Regions from separate parts of the Paraburkholderia sabiae genome, predicted to be linked through region 2. Evidence: predicted binding sites of a transcription regulator. Region 2 holds the regulator's gene; the other holds the start of a gene.
What was found. Region 2 encodes LexA, which represses DNA repair genes until DNA is damaged. Its sites were predicted from a motif close to ACTGTATNNNNATACAGT; they were not measured.
Positions count from the first base shown of each region.

Region 1: a site for LexA is predicted at 1,679-1,696, ahead of recA (recombinase RecA). Genes of this name have one in related genera too.

Region 1 covers NZ_CP125295.1:519,558-525,197, reverse strand. Annotated here, with positions in the region: gene recX (recombination regulator RecX) at 1-503, opposite strand, end outside; gene recA (recombinase RecA) at 511-1,587, opposite strand; gene QEN71_RS02330 (response regulator) at 1,824-2,573, shown strand; gene QEN71_RS02325 (sensor histidine kinase) at 2,582-4,129, shown strand; gene QEN71_RS02320 (MFS transporter) at 4,358-5,640, shown strand, end outside.
Region 2 covers NZ_CP125295.1:5,017,629-5,023,268, forward strand. Annotated here, with positions in the region: gene QEN71_RS22590 (sulfate ABC transporter substrate-binding protein) at 1-658, opposite strand, end outside; gene lexA (transcriptional repressor LexA) at 1,024-1,674, shown strand; gene QEN71_RS22600 (hypothetical protein) at 1,702-2,046, shown strand; gene QEN71_RS22605 (DUF2939 domain-containing protein) at 2,161-2,823, shown strand; gene QEN71_RS22610 (universal stress protein) at 2,854-3,318, opposite strand; gene nodI (nodulation factor ABC transporter ATP-binding protein NodI) at 3,582-4,496, shown strand; gene QEN71_RS22620 (ABC transporter permease) at 4,519-5,346, shown strand; gene QEN71_RS22625 (hypothetical protein) at 5,412-5,640, opposite strand, start outside.

The DNA of each region.
Region 1 (5,640 bases), 2.1 Mb from region 2:
AGCGAATCCAGCAAGGTGTCGATCGAATCGCCCTCTTCCGCGTAGGGCGCGAGCTTACGCGACAACTCCGCGCGACTGTACTCGCGGCGCGAAAGATACCCAAGTGCGCGGCCTTTGAGCGAACGTACGGGACGGTTTGAAGCGCGGTTTGCTTTGTCAGCGGATTTGGCTTCGCCTGGTTGGCGACGCGAGCGCGTGTAGGTTGTTTCGCCGGAGTCGGTGCTGCTGGCGCTGTCAGCGCTGCCGACGTTCGAGACCCGGCCACGCGAAGATGGGCCAACGCCTGCGGCTCGATCATGAGCGTCGAAGGATTCGAACGGATCGAAGTCGTCATCCGACGATGAGCCGTATGAAGACGATGCCGCTGTAGAAGCAGTCGGCGTTGCAGCAGACGAGCTTGAAGAAGAACGTGACGACGATTCGAATGCCTCGTCGTCACGCGGGCCGCCCGTATTGCGTCCTTCACCCGCAACCGGGGAAGCAGAGCGGCCCTTGCGTATCACGCGACGATTACTCCTCTTCGCCCACTTCCTCGTCGGCACTGACGGCAGCGCCCGCCGGCATTGCGTTCACGCCGAGCGATTCGCGGATACGGTTTTCGATCTCACGCGCGATGTCTGCGTTTTCGCGCAGGAATTCACGCGCGTTGTCCTTGCCTTGACCGATACGTTCGCCGTTGTAGCTGTACCAGGCGCCCGCCTTGTCGACGATCTTCGCCTGCACGCCGAGATCGATGATTTCGCCCTGACGCGAAATGCCCTCGCCGTACAGGATGTCGAAGATCGCTTCGCGGAACGGCGGCGAGACCTTGTTCTTCACGACCTTCACGCGCGTTTCGTTGCCGATCACTTCGTCGTTCTTCTTGATCGAACCGATACGGCGAATGTCCAGACGCACCGATGCGTAGAACTTCAGCGCGTTACCACCCGTGGTGGTTTCCGGGTTGCCGAACATCACGCCGATCTTCATGCGGATCTGGTTGATGAAGATCACGAGGCAGTTCGTGCGCTTGATCGTGCCCGTCAGCTTACGCAGCGCCTGCGACATCAGACGCGCTTGCAGACCCGGCAGCGAGTCGCCCATTTCGCCTTCGATTTCAGCCTTCGGCACGAGCGCCGCGACCGAGTCGATCACGATCATGTCGATCGAACCCGAACGCACGAGTGCGTCCGCGATTTCGAGCGCCTGTTCGCCCGTGTCCGGCTGCGAAACCAGCAGTTCGCTGACGTTCACGCCGAGCTTTTGCGCGTATTGAATGTCGAGTGCGTGTTCCGCGTCGATGAACGCTGCCGTGCCGCCGAGCTTCTGCATTTCGGCAACGACCTGAAGCGTCAGCGTCGTCTTACCCGACGATTCCGGTCCGTAGATTTCCACCACACGGCCACGCGGCAGACCGCCAACGCCCAGCGCGATGTCGAGGCCCAGCGATCCCGTGGAGACCACCTGAATGTCTTCAACTGCCTCACCCTGGCCGAGCCGCATGACCGACCCTTTGCCGAACTGCTTTTCGATCTGCGCAAGCGCGGCAGCGAGTGCCTTGCTCTTTTCCGCAGTCAGTCCAGCCGAGCCTTTCTTGCTTTCTTCCATGAATCGTCCTTTGCTATGATGAACGGCGTCTGAGGCAGGTGCGCCGGCCGTTTCGAGCCCGGGCTCAACAACCAGCACGCTAAACGCAGACACTGTATAAAAAAACAGTAGTTTTGGCAAGCACGTTTCGCATGCGGACGTCCACATGTGCAAACGGACAACACCCGACTACCCACAAAATTTTTCGGAGACGCTGTGCGCCGGAGCGCCCCGGTGCCGGCCGGGCAGGGCGCATCATGCGAATTCTCATTGCCGAAGACGACAGCATACTCGCGGACGGTCTCGTCCGATCACTCCGCCAATCGGCATACGCCGTCGACCATGTGAAGACGGGCGCGGAAGCCGACACCGCGCTGTCGATGCAGACTTTCGACCTGCTCATCCTCGATCTCGGCCTGCCGAAAATGTCCGGCCTCGAAGTGCTGCGGCGGCTGCGCGCGCGCAATTCGAATCTCCCCGTGCTGATCCTGACCGCGGCCGACAGCGTCGACGAACGCGTGAAGGGCCTCGATCTCGGCGCCGACGACTACATGGCCAAGCCCTTCGCGCTCAACGAACTCGAAGCGCGCGTGCGTGCGCTGACGCGGCGTGGCGCGGGCGGCGGGCCGACCGTCGTCAAGCATGGCTCGCTGTCGTTCGACCAGGTCGGTCGAATTGCCTATGCCAACGAGCAGGTTATTGATCTGTCGGCGCGTGAGCTAGGATTGCTCGAAGTCCTGTTGCAGCGGATCGGGCGGCTGGTGTCGAAAGAACAGCTGGTCGACCATCTGTGCGAATGGGGCGAAGAGGTCAGCAACAACGCGATCGAAGTCTACGTGCACCGGCTGCGCAAGAAGATCGAGCCGAGCGGCGTGCGCATCATCACCGTGCGCGGGCTGGGTTACTGTCTCGAGAAGACGACGCCCGCTCAGCCAACGCCGCAGACAACCGGGGCCGAGTCTTCCGACGCGTCCGCTGCCATGCCCGCTAGCCACTACTTCAAGTAAGGCGCTCCATGTCCGTCCGCGCACCACGCGCCACGGCGCACGCGGCGGATCTCGACGAAATCCGCGACGCGCGCTACGCCAATCCGTTTGCGCCGCCCGATGAAACCGAGGCGCAGGCGGAAACGCGTCCGCGTTCGCTGTTCGGGGAAATCCTCGACTGGATGCTCGCCCCGCTGCTGCTGCTGTGGCCGATGAGCCTGGCTGTCACGTATCTGGTCGCGAAGTCGATCGCGAACGGACCGTTCGATCGCGCGCTGGAAACGGACGCCTATGTGCTCGCACGGCAGATTCACCCGGTGAACGGCGTCGCCGAACTGACGCTGCCCGATTCGACGCGCGACTTTCTGCGTGCCGACAATATAGACAGCGTGTTCTATCAGGTGCTCGGCACGCGTGGCGAACTCGTGACGGGCGATCGCGATATGCCGCTGCCGCGCGAGGAAGACCGGCCGCAGCCGGGGATCGTCGAGTTTCGCGACGACATGCTGCGCGGCAATGACATCCGCGTCGCGTACACGACCGTCGAGTTTCCGCAGACGCCGGGCGCGCAGCCCGTGCTGGTGCAGGTGGCCGAAACGCTCGACAAACGCAGTGCGCTCGCCAACGACATCATCAAAGGCGTGATCCTGCCGCAGTTCGTGATCCTGCCGCTCGCCATTCTTCTTGTGTGGTTCGGGCTGTCGCGCGGTCTCGCGCCACTGCACGCGCTGCAGGCGCATATCCGCGCGCGCCGCCCCGACGATCTGTCGCCGCTCGAAGCACGTCGCGCGCCGCCCGAAATCGAGCCGCTCGTCACGTCCTTCAATGACTTGCTGACGCGCCTCGAACAGAACATGGAACTGCAGAAGCGCTTCATCGCCGATGCCGCGCATCAGATGAAAACGCCGCTCGCAGGCTTGCGCACGCAGGCGGAACTGGCGCTGCGACAGGAGGCGTCGTCGGAGGTGCATCGTTCGCTCGAGCAGATCGCGACGAGTTCTGAACACGCGGCGCGCCTCGTCACACAGTTGCTCGCGCTGGCGCGCGCGGAGAACCGCATGTCCGGGCAGGTTTTTGCGCCCGTCGAATTGGGCGACGTCGCGCGCAGCGCGGTGCGCGACTGGATCCAGGCAGCGCTCGCCAAGCAGATGGATCTCGGCTACGAAGGACCGGAGACGCCGGAAGAAACCATCGAAGTCGAAGGCAATGCCGTGATGCTGCGCGAGATGCTGTCGAATCTCATCGATAACGCTATCCGCTATACGCCCGCGGGCGAACGGATCACCGTGCGGGTGCGGCGAGACGCGGCCGCCCGCATGGCACATGTCGAAGTGGAAGACACGGGGCTGGGCATTCCGGCCGCCGAACGGGAGCGCGTCGTCGAGCGCTTCTACCGGATTCTCGGCCGCGAAGGCGACGGCAGCGGACTGGGCCTCGCGATCGTCCGCGAGATCACGACCATGCATGGCGGCACCCTCGCCATCGAAGACAATGTCTATCAGACATCGCCGCGCCTCGCGGGAACGCTCGTCCGTGTCAGCTTACGGATCATGGATCGTGCACAGGACTTACCCTAATCTGTCAGCTTTCGCCATTTCAGTCAGCAATCATATATCGTGACTTTAGAGAATTTAGCGACATGAATTCATGACGTTAGATGAATATGCCGGCGCGTTGACCGACGCAACACATTCTCAAAGGACATCCTTCCGAGTCAGAAGGCCGTAAGTTTCCGCTCCAATAATCGCTACACGGCAACGCCTGTCCAGGCGAACCGCGACTGATATCAATACTGGAGACGACATATGGCTACCGTAAGCGGGCAAATCTCGCACGCGCCGATGACGAAAGAAGAGAAACGGGTAATCTTCGCGTCATCGTTGGGCACGGTTTTCGAGTGGTACGACTTTTATCTGGCCGGCTCGCTGGCGGCCTTCATCAGCAAGAGCTTCTTCTCCGGCGTCAATCCGACGGCCGGCTTCATCTTCACCCTGCTCGGCTTCGCGGCCGGCTTCGCGGTGCGTCCGTTCGGCGCGCTGGTGTTCGGGCGACTCGGCGACATGGTCGGCCGCAAGTACACGTTCCTGATCACGATCGTCATCATGGGTCTGTCGACCTGCGTGGTCGGCTTCCTGCCCGGCTACGCGGCCATCGGCATGGCATCGCCCGTGATCTTCATCGCGATGCGTCTGTTGCAGGGCCTCGCGCTCGGTGGCGAGTACGGCGGTGCGGCCACGTACGTCGCGGAACATGCACCGGCAAACCGTCGCGGCTTCTACACCGCCTGGATCCAGACGACGGCAACGCTCGGCCTGTTCCTGTCGCTGCTCGTGATTCTCGGCGTGCGCACGGCAATGGGCGAAGACGCGTTCGGCACGTGGGGCTGGCGCATTCCGTTCGTCGCTTCGCTGGTGCTGCTCGGCATTTCGGTCTGGATTCGTATGCAACTGCACGAGTCGCCGGCTTTCGAACGGATCAAGGCTGAAGGCAAGACGTCGAAGGCTCCGCTGTCGGAAGCGTTCGGCCAGTGGAAGAATCTGAAGATCGTCATTCTGGCTCTGATCGGCATCACGGCTGGCCAGGCAGTTGTCTGGTACACGGGCCAGTTCTATGCGCTCTTCTTCCTGACGCAAACGCTGAAGGTCGACGGTGCAAGCGCGAACATCCTGATCGCGATCGCGCTGCTGATCGGCACGCCGTTCTTCCTGTTCTTCGGTTCGCTGTCCGACCGCATCGGCCGCAAGCCGATCATCATGGCGGGCTGCCTGATCGCCGCGCTGACGTACTTCCCGCTCTTCAAGGCGCTCACGCACTACGCGAACCCGGCACTCGAAGCCGCGACGCAGAAGGCACCGATCGTCGTGATCGCCAATCCGGACGAGTGCTCGTTCCAGTTCAACCCGGTCGGCACGTCGAAGTTCACGAGTTCGTGCGACATCGCGAAGAGCGCACTGTCGAAGGCAGGCCTGAACTACGACAACGTGGCGGCACCGGCGGGCACGCTGGCGCAGATCAAGGTCGGCGACACCACCATCGACACGTTTGACGGCAAGGCCGCCGACGCGAAGGAGGCGGGCAAGACGTTCGA
Region 2 (5,640 bases):
CGCGCTGCACGAAGCTCGTCGTCGCGCCGCGCGCGCCGGAGTCGAGCACGCCCGCATTCTTGTACAGCTTCGAGACGAATTCCTTCGCCTTCTGGTCGTTGCCGCCCGGCAGATGCGCCGCGTACGCCCACGCCGCAAGGTAGTTCCAACGCGCGCCGCCCGACGTCTTCGGGTTCGGCGTCACGATCGACACGCCCGGCTTCACGAGATCGTCCCAATCCTTGATGTGCTTCGGGTTGCCCTTGCGCACGAGGAACACGATCGTCGACGTGTACGGCGACGCGTTGTCGGGCAGACGCTTCTGCCAGTTCTTGTCGATGAGCCCCTTGTTCGAGAGCGCGTCGATGTCATAAGCGAGCGCAAGCGTCACGACGTCGGCCTGCAGGCCGTCGAGCACGGATCGCGCCTGTGCGCCCGAGCCGCCGTGCGACTGCTTGAACGTGACCGATTCGCCCGTCTTCGCCTTCCATTCCTTGCCGAACGCCTGATTGACGTCCTGATACAGCTCGCGGGTCGGATCGTAGGACACGTTCAGCAGCGTCGTATCGGCGTGCGCCTGCACGACCATCCCGAACGCCGACGCCGCGCCCAGCGCGAGCGCCGCGATCAACCGCTTCGCCTTCCCTGCTCCTGCAAACCCCGTATTCCGAATACCCATCGACCTTCTCCGTCTTGTTGGATTGACTTCCGGCTTCTGCCCGTTTCTGCCTGTTTCCGCTGACTGCCGCGATTCGCCGTTTCGCTTGCGGGAAGCGGCTCTTGCGCGGCGTGTGCGTTGTTGTTGCATCAGTGGAGGCCAGTCTATCCAACGGCTTACATCATTAAAAATAATGTTTCTTCATTTTTTAATACGCAATAGTGGTAAAGGAACGCCTGGCGTCCGCCGAAGCATCCCGGAAGCCGTTGCAGCGCCCGCTTTCGACGCTCACGCGACACCCGCAGCGATGAACTTAAAGTAAAGCTTGAAATGCGCCGAATACTGTATAAAAATACAGTCACCTGTCTATCCATACAGTGGCGCCAATGACCAAACTCACCGCACGTCAGCAGCAGGTTTTCGATCTGATCCGCCGCGCCATCGAGCGCTCGGGCTTCCCGCCCACGCGCGCCGAGATCGCGGCCGAGCTCGGTTTCAGCTCGGCGAACTCGGCGGAAGAACATCTGCGGGCGTTGGCGCGTAAAGGCGTGATCGAACTGGCGGCGGGCGCTTCGCGCGGCATCCGGCTGATCACGAATCAGGACGACCTGCCGCACCAGTTCACGCTGCCGCACGCCAGCATCATGCAGCTGTCGCTGCCGCTCGTGGGCCGCGTGGCCGCGGGTAGTCCGATCCTTGCGCAAGAACACATCTCGCAGACCTATACGTGCGACCCGTCGCTCTTCTCGAGCAAGCCCGACTACCTGCTGAAGGTCCGCGGCCTGTCGATGCGCGACGCGGGCATCTTCGACGGCGACCTGCTCGCCGTGCAGAAAAAGAGCGAAGCGAAAGACGGCCAGATCATCGTTGCGCGTCTGGGTGACGACGTGACCGTGAAGCGCCTGAAGCGCCGGCCGAACGGCATCGAGCTGATCGCCGAGAACCCCGATTACGAAAATATTTTTGTTCAGGCCGGCAGCGCGGAATTCGCGCTGGAAGGCATCGCGGTCGGGCTGATCCGGCCGTCGGAATTCTAATTAGCTGAACACTGTCTGGAGAGACTCATGGAACGCTTTGCCCGCTTGCTGCCTTTTCGCCAGTTCGGTCGTCTGCGCCATCTGCGCAATCTCGTTCCCTGCGGTTCGCTGACGGCGCTTGCGTCGAACGTCGCTGATCGCACGGCATCGCTGTTCGATGACGAAGCGCAACCGCTGCCGTCCGCGCAGCCGGCGTTCGCACGCGTGTCGCTGAACTCGGCGCTCAACGCAGAACCTGCGCGCCGCGCACCCGTGCGTGTCTATCACGGCCCGTCGCGACTCATCATGGTCGGCACCGTCGACGCCGTGTGCAACATGATCGATCGCGCGATCGCAGAGCAAGGCGATCAGCTGGCCAAGCAGGCAGCGTAAGCGGCCATCGGTTTCATCGTTGCCGCGTAACGCTTGCTTGCAATCTTCGCGGGATCGTTTCAACGCCGATCGGGTCCACATCAGATCGAAACTGAAAACGGAGTGTCCCGCACAATGGCAGGTCTGGTTCGCATGAAAGGCGGGGTTGCCCGGCCGCTTCTGATCGCGTTGATTGCGATCGTCGTCATCGCCGCGCTGGGTTATGCGTATGCGTCGCCGTATATCGCGCTCGACCGGCTCAAACGCGCCGCCGACTCGCGCGACGTCGAGACGGTCAACGAGTACGTCGACTATCCGGCGTTGCGCGACAGTCTCAAGCTGCAGGTCACGGGGCTGCTCACACGCCGTCTCGATGTCCAGCACAACGGCAATCCGCTTGCCGCGATCGGCGCGATGATCGGAGTGGCGTTGATTGGACCGCTCGTCGATGCGTATGCAACGCCTGACGGCGTCGCTGCGTTGCTTAATGGCATGCCGCCGCGCGGCGAACCCGGCGAGCGCCCGCCTCCGCCGCCCGCTGCACAGACCGATAACTCGACGGGCAAGCCCGCTGAGAATCCATCGCCAACGCCTGCGCCCGGATCAGGCGCAGCGAACGGCAATGGCAGCAATGGCAAAACGCCGCCGCAGCCGCCGCAAACGACGGCAGGCTACCGCGGCATCAACGAGTTCGTCGTGAGCTATCAGCACGGTGTCGGCGACACGCGCTATTCGGCGATCTTCCGTCGCCAGAATCTGTTTACGTGGAAACTGTCAGCCGTCGATCTGAACGGCTGACGCACGCATCAACGTATCAAGGCGGCCGTTTCAGGCGGCCGCCTGCTCCTCTTCAGCCGCCGACGAACAGGCGACCAGAATGCTGCACGACACGCGGTCGAGCAGTGGTGTGTTGCCCGCGCCCATCCACCAGCGCGACAACCCGGTGCGGCATCGATGCCCGACGACGACGAGATCGACATGCAGTTCGCTGGCCAATGACGCGATCTCGTCGATCGGATGACCAAACGCAAAGTGTCCCGTCGCCTTGACGCCGCGCTCGGTGAGCCAGTCGACACCTTCCTGCAGAATCTCGCGTGCGGTCTTCTCGAAGCTGCCGCACGCCACGTCCGTCAACAGGCCCGCGCTTTGCGCAATGCTCGATCGCATGTCGACCACCGACAGCAAATGCGTTTCCGCACCCAGGTCCATTGCCAGATTCGCGCCGACGCGCAGTGCCTTGCGGCCTTCGCGTGAGCCGTCGTAGCACAGCAGAATCTTGTTGTAGCTGGCCATTTCGCTTCCCCCTCCCCGCGACCATCGCGGTCTCACTTGCATCATGGTGCGCCGCAATTCCACATGCAAGGGATGGAAAACGCTAAGTGCGACAGACCGCGCAGTCAGGCATGACGCGCTGCAAGATCGTGCACGCGATCCGCCACGAATGCGCATTCAGGCGCCAAACGAGATGGACCCGATGCCCTAAAATAGGCAGCCGCCGCATGGATTGCTACATGCATCACATGGACGCGCACACATTCAGGGAGCCTTCGTCTCGTATGTCCGAAGCTGCAATCGAATTCCATCAGGTCGAAAAGCGTTACGGCGAGAAGATTGTCGTCGATGGCCTGTCGTTTCATGTGCGCGCCGGCGAATGCTTTGGACTGCTCGGTCCGAACGGCGCGGGCAAGACGACCACGCTGCGCATGCTCCTCGGCATCGCCGCGCCCGATGCGGGCCGCATCCGTCTGTGCGGCGAACCGATTCCGGGCCGCTCGCGTTTCGCTCGGGCGCGCGTCGGTGTGGTGCCGCAGTTCGACAATCTCGATCCCGACTTCACCGTTCGAGAAAACCTGCTCGTGTTCGGCCGCTACTTCGGACTCTCGGCCGCGCAGTGTCGCGCGATGGTGCCGACGTTGCTCGAATTCGCGCGGCTCGAAAGCAAGGCCGATGCGCGCGTCGGTGAACTGTCGGGCGGCATGAAGCGGCGTCTGACGCTGGCGCGCGCGCTTATCAACGACCCCGACGTGCTGATCATGGACGAACCGACCACGGGACTCGATCCGCAGGCGCGTCATCTGATCTGGGAACGGCTGCGTTCGCTGCTCGCGCGCGGCAAGACGATTCTGCTGACCACGCACTTCATGGAGGAAGCGGAGCGTCTGTGCCACCGGCTGTGCGTGATCGAAGAAGGACGCAAGATCGCGGAAGGCGCGCCGAATGAACTGATCGCTTCAGAAATTGGCTGCAACGTGATCGAGGTGTACGGCCCGGACCCGGTCACGCTGCGCGACGAACTGGCGCCGCTCTCCGTGCGCACCGAGATCAGCGGCGAGACGCTCTTCTGTTATGTCGACGATCCGCAACCCGTTCATGCGCTGCTCAAGCAGCGAACGGGGCTGCGTTATCTGCATCGGCCGGCGAATCTCGAAGACGTTTTTCTGCGGCTCACGGGCCGCGAGATGCAGGACTGACCCAAACGCACAAACACGCCAAATGGACGCACGCACCTACGATTCCCCCGAGCACCCCGCGTCGATGCGCGAACGCTTCGCCGCGCTGCCCGCGAACGCCGTCAACTGGATGGCCGTCTGGCGGCGTAACTATCTGGTGTGGCGCAAGCTCGCGCTCGCGTCGATGTTCGGCAATCTCGCCGATCCGATGATCTATCTGTTCGGGCTGGGCTTCGGGCTGGGGCTGATGGTCGGGCATGTCGACGGCGTGTCGTACATCTCGTTTCTCGCGGCGGGGACGGTGGCGTCGAGCGTGATGATGTCGGCGAGCTTCGAATCGATGTATTCCGGCTTCTCGCGGATGCACGTTCAGCGCACGTGGGAGGCGATCATGCATACGCCGCTGACGCTCGGCGACATCGTGCTCGGCGAAGTCGTGTGGGCGGGCAGCAAGGCCGTGCTGTCGGGCGTCGCGATCATGCTGGTGGCGGGCGCGCTCGGCTATGCGAGCTTTCCGTCGATGCTGATCGCGCTGCCCGTGATCGTGCTGGCGGGACTCGCGTTTGCGAGCACGGCGATGATCGTGACGGCGCTCGCCCCATCGTACGATTTCTTCATGTTCTACCAGACGCTGGTGCTCACGCCGATGCTGCTGCTCTCCGGCGTGTTCTTTCCGCTGTCGCAATTGCCGCCCGCCGCGCAGGTGGCCGCGCAGCTGCTGCCGCTCGCGCATGCGGTGGACCTGATCCGGCCCGCGATGCTCGACCGCCCGATCGACGATGCCGCGCTGCATGTCGGCGTGCTGGTTGCGTATGTGGTGGTGCCGTTCTGCGTGTCGGCGGTGCTGTTTCGCCGGCGCATGATGCGCTAAGGGCGCCGCGGCGCGATCAGTGATGCTTTGATGCGCGGCGACGCCCTCAGGCGGATTGGATCAGATCACTCTTCGTCGTCGGACCAGGGCACGTCGACGTCCGAAATGAACTCGACCGTCGCGAACGGGCCGCCTTCCTGGCGCCCGATCTTGCCGTCCGCGCGATGCCACTCCACGCGGAACATCGTGCCCGGATCGTCGGAGCGCAGGCGGACCGTGCGCAGTTCTTCCGGGTCGGCTTCCTCGACGGGACCGTCGAGCGAAATCAAGAGCGCCTGCGGCCACAAGCCTTCG